DNA from 4 places in the Shinella sp. Sh6 genome. Region 2 is predicted to be linked to each of the others. Evidence: riboswitches for the same ligand, from Rfam matches in the RefSeq annotation. Region 2 holds a riboswitch; each other region holds the start of a gene.
The links. Region 2 has a riboswitch for cobalamin ahead of ACZ5TO_RS13715 (aromatic ring-hydroxylating oxygenase subunit alpha). Riboswitches for the same ligand answer to the same signal wherever they lie in the genome.
Positions count from the first base shown of each region.

Region 1 (2,193 bases), 220 kb from region 2:
GCCGACGGCGCCGGTCGAAGCACCGGCGGAAATGCCGAGGATATAGGGATCCGCCAGCGGGTTGCGCAGCAGCGATTGCAGCACGACGCCGCAAAGCGCGAGCGCCGCTCCGCAGGAGGCCGCGACCACGGCGCGGCTCAGCCGGTAGCTCCAGACGATGCCCTCGTCGATCGGCTCCAGCGGATAGCCCGCATCCCACAAGCGGTTCGCGATCGTCTGAACGACGGTGGAGAACGGAATCGCCGTTTCCCCGATTGCCGCGCCGAACCAGAGTGCGGCGAAAAGAACGACGAGCGATGGGGCTGCGCGGCTCACTGGGCGAGGCCGGCTTTGGCGATGCTGTCGGCCAGCAGTTCAATGCCTTCGATCGTGCGGATCGTCGGGTTCATCGCCTGCGCATCCATATCGAACACATAGCCTTTGGCGACGGCCGGCATCAGGCTGGCCACGGGGTCGGACTTGAGAAAATCGAGCTTCGCCTCGAGGCTGTCGAGCGGGTAGCGCCGCCGCTCCATCGACCCGGCGACGATCATCGTCGGGTTTGCCCTGGCGATGGTTTCCCAGCCGACAGTCGGCCATTCGTCATCCGTCTTGATGATGTTTTCGATGCCGAGAGCCGACATGATGTATCCCGGCGCACCGTTCCTGCCCGCGACGTAGGGATCGGCATCCGCGGCGCTCGAGAACCAGAAGACCGCCGAGAGCTTTCCCTTGGCCGAAGCAACCTTGGCCCGGGCCGCCGCCTCTCGCGCCTTCAGGTCCGCGACGACGGCCTCGCCCTTGTCCTGGACGTTGTAGATTTCCGCCAGCTCGCGGATCTCCCGATAGACGAGGCCCATGGTGAAGACCTGATGGCGCACGCCGTCGCTGGCGGCGGAGTTTTCCTTGCCGACGCAATCGGACGGCGAGGTGTAGACCGGGATACCCAATTCCTCGAACTGCTCGGGCTTGGCCACGACCCCTTCCGGGCCGACCTGCCACTGGAATTGAACGGTGACGAGGTCCGGCTTCCTGGCGAGCACGCTTTCGAAGCTCGGATCATTGTCGGCCAGGCGGTCGATCCTGGCGTTGACCTCCTCATAGCCCTTCAGGACCGGCCCGACCCAGAGCGCGGTGCCCGCGACCTTGTCGGCAAGGCCGAGAAGATAGAGAATTTCGGTGCTGCTCTGGCCGATCGACACGGTCTTCGTCGGCGCCTTGTCGATGGTGATCTGGCGGCCGCAATTCTGCAGGGTCAACGGATAGGCGGTCTCGGCGGCCTGCACGTGACCGGCAAGGATGGCGGTTGCCAGCGACGCGAGAAGGAAGCCCGCTCGAAGCGACGTCTTGAAAAGCGATATCATGATTTTTCCCCGAATACGGATTGAAAGCCGAGCAAGGCGGCACGGCCAAGCGAAGGACGGTCAAGCCGCCCTTGCGATCGAACGATCCACGGATTGGGGAAAAGGCGGCGTCGGTCGACGCCGCGAGGCGCTGGTGATCTTCATTGCATGCTCCTGTTCCGGGCTTCCCCGCCCGTGACGATGGATCGATGGATGACGGCAGGTCTCCTGGCTTACGGATATCCGCTGTCCATCTGCCTTCCCGCGCGGATCGCGCAGTGGCATGGCGCTATGCGCCACAAGGATGGACGGCAATCCGCTTACAGTTGCGGGGGCAGCCACGGTTTTGGTCCCATGCGGGTCGTCCGCACCGTGTTCCCTATTATTCCCCTCCGCCTCATGGGTAGGGGAACCGTCGCGACCAGTTAATTGAGAAGCTGGCGGCAGGTCAAGGCCGGACATGAAACCGCCGCGGAGGCGCGTCCATCGCTTGGTGGTGCGTGCCCTGTCGACGACGCTCGCCGTCCCGCGCGCCGGCGGGTTGATGAAGCTGCGGCTCATGGCCGCTCCGGGGTTGACAGCATTCGCTTTGTGACGTTATTACGTTCCAAGAATTTATGTAATGTAATAACGTTAATTCCATGGAGAGCAAGCCCCGATCATCCGTTCAGTTCGGCTTCGATCGATTCGGAAGGAAAGCCGTGCTGCGGCAGGCAAACCGCCTGCGCATTCACACAACAACGTCCGCGGCTGGCGGTGGCCGACGGCAAGGTCGCCATCACCGATCCGCGCCATTCGCTCGTCCGCCTCGTCGATCCTGAAACGCTGGAGGAAACGGGCACGATCGCCGTCGAAGGCCGGCCCTTCGCCA
Region 1 covers NZ_AP044005.1:3,087,185-3,089,377, forward strand. Annotated here, with positions in the region: gene ACZ5TO_RS14795 (FecCD family ABC transporter permease) at 1-315, opposite strand, end outside; gene ACZ5TO_RS14800 (ABC transporter substrate-binding protein) at 312-1,343, opposite strand; cobalamin riboswitch at 1,524-1,754, opposite strand; gene ACZ5TO_RS14805 (hypothetical protein) at 2,079-2,193, shown strand, end outside.
Region 1: linked by a shared signal. The riboswitch ahead of ACZ5TO_RS14800 (ABC transporter substrate-binding protein) and the one ahead of ACZ5TO_RS13715 (aromatic ring-hydroxylating oxygenase subunit alpha) in region 2 are both predicted to bind cobalamin.

Region 2 (2,193 bases):
ATCCTTGGCGACCAGCCACTTCGTCGTGACCTGGGTGAGCTCCGGGCCGAGCGGCAGCACGCGGAAGGTGATGGCGTGGTCGGCCAGCACATGGTTCCACGTCGTCGGATAGTGGAAGAGGAGAAGCGTGCCGATGCCGCTTTCCAGGACATCGCTCGACAACGGCCGCTGCACGGCGGGCGCGCCGGACATGGTGTAGCTCTCCGCATCCTGGATCAGCGGCATGCGCGCGGCGCGGAACTGGCCGGTCGGCGACATGCGGAATTCGCTCGCAAGGCCCGCCGCCTCGCACTTTTCCCAATGCGCGGCGATGACCGGATCGTCCTTGGCGCCCTGCACGCCCGTGGCGCTCGGAGCCTCGGGATAGGTGCGGCAGAGCTCGGGATGGTTGGCCGCGCAATGGTAGCACTCGCGGTTGTTCTCCCAGACGAGCTTCCAGTTGCCCTTTTCCACGATCGTGCTCTCGAAGGCGACCTTCGTCTCGCCGAGGCGGTGGCGGGCAAGATAGGGCTCGACCAGGCTGCGGAAGGCGGAGAAGTCCGGCGCCTCCTCGGCAAGGCAGATGAAGATGTAGCCGCCGACCGTCTCGCAACGGATCGGCTTCAGGCCGTGCTGCGCCTTGTCGAAGTCCTCCGCCATGTGGCGGGCGAAGAGTAGCGAGCCGTCGAGCTCGTAGGTCCACTGGTGGTAGGGACAGACGAGCTTGGCCGACGTGCCCTTGTGCTGCGTGCACACGCGCGAGCCGCGGTGGCGGCAGGAATTGTGCAGCGCGCGGACGGTGCCGGAACGGTCGCGGGTGACGACGACGGGATAGTCGCCGACCTGCACGGTGAAATAGTTGCCCGCCTTCGGGATCTCGCAGTCGTGGCCGATGAACAGCCAGTCGCGATACCAGATCGTCTCCAGGTCGAGCCTGTAGTGGTCGGGGTCGATGTAGAAGGCCTGCTCGAGGCTGTGGCCCTCGCGCCGGGTCTTGAGCTTGCGGAGCACGTCGCTGCGAATGTCCATGGCGGATCCTCAGATATCCAGATTTGCTGAGGCGCACGGAGGAGACGGCATCCGGGCGGCAGGCCGCACGGTTTGCACGCTTCCCGGCCGCCCGCCGCAGCCAGTCACGATCGATGCTCCAGGCTGGTTTCCGGGCTGAGGAGTGTCCCTTGAGGACCGGCGCAGCGCCTTCCCGGACATCTCGTCCAGTGGCCTCTGCTGCACCTTGCTCCAACACCGTTGCGGGGGCAGCGCCGGATTTCAACCGGCTTCCCAATTCTCCGCTTCCTTGGGGGAAGCAGCACCTTGAGCGTTCTTATCTAAGCGCAAGTCCGGCCGCCCGACATTCCGGAAAACGACATGCCGTTCCAAGTTGACGACAGGGGAAAAGAGGAAATTCCGCAATGATGGTATAAATAATACAATAGGAACAATGGTTTGGGAAAAGACGCCCAACGGAAAGACTGCGCAGCCCGCCTGAAGCGGCGGCTTTCATGCCTTTGTCATATTGCGACCTTGCCGCCCCCGCGCGAAGAAGCGGGAGGTGCACGGAAAGGAATGTTTAACGGCGTTTGCTTAAACTTCGACGCATCAGGGCACGAGCATAAGGTCCGGTCAGGTGCAGCAGACGAAGTTCCGATATTACGACGCCGTCGCCTACAAGCGCACCAACCAGCCGAAAGCCGCAGCCCATACGGAGTTCCTGCGCACCGGCCGCATCGACCGCAGCCCGACCTGGAGCCCCAGCGAGAAGCGCTACCTCACCTATCAGGAGGTCGCCGAGCGCACGGGCCGCAAGCTGGAGCGGGCCGGCAGCATCACCCATGAGCGCATCAACGGCTTCCACCATTCCATCCAGTTCCCCAGGCTGATCTTCCATCGCACGCTCGCCCAGACGCCGCATCTCGGCTATTGCCACATCACGGTGGCCAATTCGCGCTTCGCCGAGTTCGAGAATGTGCAATGGGCCTTCTACATGGCCAATTTCCTCGCCGAGATCGGCGAGGGGGAGCAGTTCTTCGCCGGCATCTCGACGAAGCCGGGCCGCATGTATTTCGCCGTCGCCATCGCGCCGACCGAGGAGGAAGGGCGCCTGACGATCGACCGCAAGGTGCGCGGCAACGGCGTGATCTTCCGCACCGACGACCCGAAGCTCGCCATGAAGAACGTGCTGATGCTCGGCACGCGCAACGAGGCGCTGCGCAA
Region 2 covers NZ_AP044005.1:2,866,655-2,868,847, reverse strand. Annotated here, with positions in the region: gene ACZ5TO_RS13715 (aromatic ring-hydroxylating oxygenase subunit alpha) at 1-1,008, opposite strand, end outside; cobalamin riboswitch at 1,113-1,311, opposite strand; gene ACZ5TO_RS13710 (DUF6656 family protein) at 1,607-2,193, shown strand, end outside.

Region 3 (2,193 bases), 1.5 Mb from region 2:
GTGGTCCGGACGGTTCTCGCGCTCAAGGAGCTTCGCCATGGTGGGGATGAAATCGTCGGCGACGGTGCAGCAGATGCAGCCGTTGGTGAGCTCGATGATGTCGTCCTCGGTGCAGGCCTCCGCGCCGCAGCCCTTCAGCACGTCGCCGTCGACGCCGAGGTCGCCGAACTCGTTGATGATGAGCGCGATGCGTTTTCCGCCGGCATTCTGCAGGAGGTTGCGGATCATCGTCGTCTTGCCCGCGCCGAGGAAGCCGGTGATGACGGTGGCGGGGATCTTCTGTTGCAGCATGGCTCAACCCTTCATTTTCAGCGGCAGTCCGGCCGCGACAAGATAGACTTCGGATGCGATGGCGGCCACCTGCTGGTGCAGCCGCCCGGCATGGTCGCGGAATTCGCGCGCCATGCGGTTTTCCGGCACGATGCCGAGGCCGACCTCGTTCGAGACGAGGACGAGGCGGCCGGGCGCGGCGTTAATGGCGGCAAGGAGGCCGGTGAATTCGGCGGCGATGTCCCGCTCCTCCAGCATGAGGTTGGTGAGCCAGAGCGTGAGGCAGTCGACGAGCACGGCCCTGTCCGCGCGCGCGACGGCGGCGATGCGGTCGGCGAGCGCGACAGGCTCCTCATGGGTGACCCAGCCGAGGCCGCGGTCCTCCCGGTGGCGGGCGATGCGCTCGCGCATCTCCTCGTCCCACGCCCGGCCGGTCGCGATGTAATGGCGCTCGAGGCCGCTCTCGCCGACCAGCCGTTCGGAAAAGGAGGACTTGCCGGAGCGCGCGCCGCCCAGGACGAGCACGGCGGAAGACGGGGAATGGGCCATTGCGGCCAGCTCAGGCAGGCATGGCGCGCGCTATGCGGCCGGAAAAGAATCTCGGTATCGCCATGACAACCTCCGTGCTGGCAACGGGGAATCCTCCCCAGGTCGGGCGACATGCCCTTTGCCGGATGGCAGGTCTCCTGGCTCGCAGCGTCGGGTGCAAGGCACCGGCGGAACGGTCTCGCCTTCCCGGAGGCAATTGCGAAGGGTGGACGATTCGTAGAAAAAGAGGCGTCCGGCCCCGGCTCATCGCATTGCCGTCCAGTGGCTTTTCCGAAGGCCGGACATGCGCCCGGCTTCCGGATGATCGTCCCTCGCCACTCTACAGTCGCGGGGTCGGCCGTGATTGCGGCGCCCGGCTTGGGTCCACCGTGTCACGTTCCCATTTATTCCCGAACCGGCTGCCGGCCCGGGAACCATCCTATTGCCGGATGATTATGCGCCCCGCCCGGCCAAGTCAATCGACCGGGAGCGCCATCGGCTGTGCCGTCGCCGCCCCGTCAGGCGGGCGCTCGCAGATGGAGTTCGGTGAGTGCCACCTGCCCCTTCTCCCCGGCGGGGAGAAGGTCGCGGCAGCGGGATGAGGGGGAGCCGCAGGCGAATACAGCACGCTTGCCCCCTCATCCGACCCTTCGGGCCACCTTTGTAACTTGTAACTTCCCTTTGCCCGGGATTGGCGTTGTACTGCCGATTGCGGTGGCGGATGAGAGACCGCAGCACCTTTGGGACACCAAGCCCGTGGGAGAGCCTGGGTCTTCATCCGCCGTTCCATCGAACCCGAACAGTCGCCAGGGCCGCTCGCGCATGCGAAGCCCGCTTAGGCAAGGATGGGACAGGATGGACGTGATCGTTGGCATTGATGTTTCGAAGGACCGGCTGGATGTGCATGTTCTTCCGGCCGGTGACAGTTTCCTTGTCGGCAACGACCATGCCGGCGTGGATGGACTGATCACCCGGCTGCGAGAGGCAAAGGCCGATGTCGTGGCGCTGGAAGCGACCGGCGGTTACGAGATGCTTGCGGCTGCGGGCCTGTCATCGGCCGGCCTTGCCGTTGTCGTGGTCAATCCGGCGCAGGTTCGTTCCTATGCCAATGCGCTGGGCAAACGTGCCAAGACCGACCCGATCGACGCGGCGGTGATCGCAGCCTTCGTGGCGGCGACGAAACCGGATATCCGGCCGTTGCGCGATGAGGAGAGTGAAGCCTTCTCGGCCATCGTGTCGCGCCGCCGCCAGATCGTGCAGATGATCACGGCGGAAGAGAACCGGGCGCGGATGGCGCAGACGAAGGAGACACAGAAGAGCATCAAGCGCCTGCTTGCCGCGCTCCGGCACGAACTTGCAAGCCTGGACGACGAGCTCGACGGCCGTATTCGCAAG
Region 3 covers NZ_AP044005.1:1,327,863-1,330,055, reverse strand. Annotated here, with positions in the region: gene cobW (cobalamin biosynthesis protein CobW) at 1-291, opposite strand, end outside; gene cobU (bifunctional adenosylcobinamide kinase/adenosylcobinamide-phosphate guanylyltransferase) at 295-819, opposite strand; cobalamin riboswitch at 930-1,252, opposite strand; gene ACZ5TO_RS06475 (IS110 family RNA-guided transposase) at 1,654-2,193, shown strand, end outside.
Region 3: linked by a shared signal. The riboswitch ahead of cobU (bifunctional adenosylcobinamide kinase/adenosylcobinamide-phosphate guanylyltransferase) and the one ahead of ACZ5TO_RS13715 (aromatic ring-hydroxylating oxygenase subunit alpha) in region 2 are both predicted to bind cobalamin.

Region 4 (2,193 bases), 570 kb from region 2:
GCGTCTGGCCGGAGAGCGTGCGGCCGGAAAGGTCGGTGATCGTGCCGGAAATCATGACCGGCAGGTGGATGCCCTTTTCCTCGAAGACCTCGCGCGTGGCGAAGATCGCCGCCTTGGCATTCAGCGTGTCGAAGATCGTCTCGATCAGGATGATGTCGGCGCCGCCGTCGATGAGGCCGCGAAGCTGGTCGGCATAGGCGAGGCGCAGATCGTCGAAGGTGACGGCCCGGTAACCGGGATTGTTGACGTCCGGCGAGATGGAGGCGGTGCGGTTGGTCGGGCCGAGCGCGCCGGCGACGAAGCGGCGCCGGCCGTCCTTCTGCTCGGCGCGCAGGCCCGCGCGGCGGGCAAGGCGCGCGCCGTCGCGGTTCAGCTCATAGACCATCGCCTCCATGCCGTAGTCGGCCTGCGCGATGGCGGTGGAGGAGAACGTGTTGGTTTCGAGGATGTCCGCGCCGGCAAGGGCGTAGCGGTAGTGGATATCCTCGATGGCCGCCGGCTGGGTCAGCGTCAGGAGGTCGTTGTTGCCCTGCTGGTGGCAGGCGCAATCGCCGAAACGCGTTCCCCGGAAATCCTCCTCGACGAGCTTCAGCGTCTGGATCTCGGTGCCCATCGCCCCGTCGAGCACCAGGATGCGCTCGCGGGCGGCGGCTTCGAGCGCGGCGCGGATCTCGCGTCCGTCGCGGCGCGGCTGTTCGGGGCCGAACAGGCTGTCCAGGTGGGATTCGGCCATGGGAAATCCTCCGGTGCAGGCGATACTGCACCGGAGTTCACATAAAGATATCTTTATGTCAATATGTCTTTATGCGTTTGACCTAGTGCGCCGGCCCGTCCGCCCCCGCCAGCGAGGCGAAGAGTGCCTTGAGCCGGGCGATGTCCGGATCGGCGTTCCTGCAGCGCGCGAGCTTCTGGACCTCCTTCAGCGCTTCGACGGCAAGGTCGGCGCCGCGCGGCTGCCAGAGCAGCCACCAGATGAAGACGGATTCCGGCCTGCCGGTGCCGGAAGGACTGGTTTCGGTGAATGCAAACATTTCTTCCCCAATCGAAAATTGGGGGATGACCGGACGCACGCTGCTGGAATTCCGCCGAAGGCGAAGCAAGCGCACCCTTGGGACACCCCGCCCATGGACGTTACGAATGCGTCAGGGCAGGTCTCCTGGCTTGCGGGTCATCGCGTCCGTCTCGCCTTCCCGGTGTTTCCACCAGTGGCATCAAGCGACAGAAGCTCGCCGTTCACAGTTGCGGGGGCAGCGCCGGCCTTGCCGCTCCTTGCGGAGCATCGCACCGGCTTCCCTCTTAGCCTCCGAGCCGTTTCGACTCGGAAGACCCTGACGCCAGCAGACTGGCCCGGCCGCGAACGGGAGTCAACTGCCGCCTTTTTCTTTCCACGGCCGGAACTTTTCTCCCCGCGCCGGCGTTGAAAAAGGCCGTCGCCTCGCCTTGCGTCCTGTCAGGAATGGACGGCGATTCACCAAAACCGCAGATGAGGGCCCATGCTGCGCCGCCAGACCCCGCTGACATGTTGCAAGTCTCTGTCCTTGTGGCTAAAAAATGCCGTTTTCATGCACCACGCGGCCAGGATGCCAATGAGCGTGTCGCGTGAGCCATGTCCGTTCCACCCGCCTCTTCGAGGTGCTGCGTGGCGTCATGGCTGACCGCGGCACCAAGATGAACCCTGCCCGCGAAAAACCCACCGGCGCAAAGGCCGCCGCCGGATGGCTCGACATGGCCGGATCCAGAATCAGAAACATGCCCCTTCACAACACGCCGCAAGCTCCGCGCGATGCCGATGCCAAGCAGATCGACTACAACGATTCGATCCGCGCCACCTATCTGACGCTGGAGGAGCTGGCCGATTGCGGCGAAGCGCTTGCGCGCGAGAAGACGGCGAGCCTGCCGGGCTTTTATCCCTTCGAGTTCCGCCCGCGGCACAAGGAGAACGAGAAGGAGATCTTCCGCGTCTACCAGGCGACCGCCAAGGACGTGGAGGCGGGCGCCCAGATCACGCCGGCCGCCGAATGGCTGCTCGACAACTATTACGTCATCGAAGAGGCGATCCAGGAGGTCCGGCGCGACTTTCCCCGCCGCTTCTACCGCCAGCTTCCGACCATCGCGGTCGAGGGGCAGACGATCCCGCGCACGCTGGCGCTCGCCTGGCTCTATGTCGCCCACACCCACAGCAGCGTCTCGCAG
Region 4 covers NZ_AP044005.1:3,435,290-3,437,482, forward strand. Annotated here, with positions in the region: gene metH (methionine synthase) at 1-733, opposite strand, end outside; gene ACZ5TO_RS16460 (hypothetical protein) at 816-1,031, opposite strand; cobalamin riboswitch at 1,130-1,346, opposite strand; gene ACZ5TO_RS16465 (glycoside hydrolase family 94 protein) at 1,750-2,193, shown strand, end outside.
Region 4: linked by a shared signal. The riboswitch ahead of ACZ5TO_RS16460 (hypothetical protein) and the one ahead of ACZ5TO_RS13715 (aromatic ring-hydroxylating oxygenase subunit alpha) in region 2 are both predicted to bind cobalamin.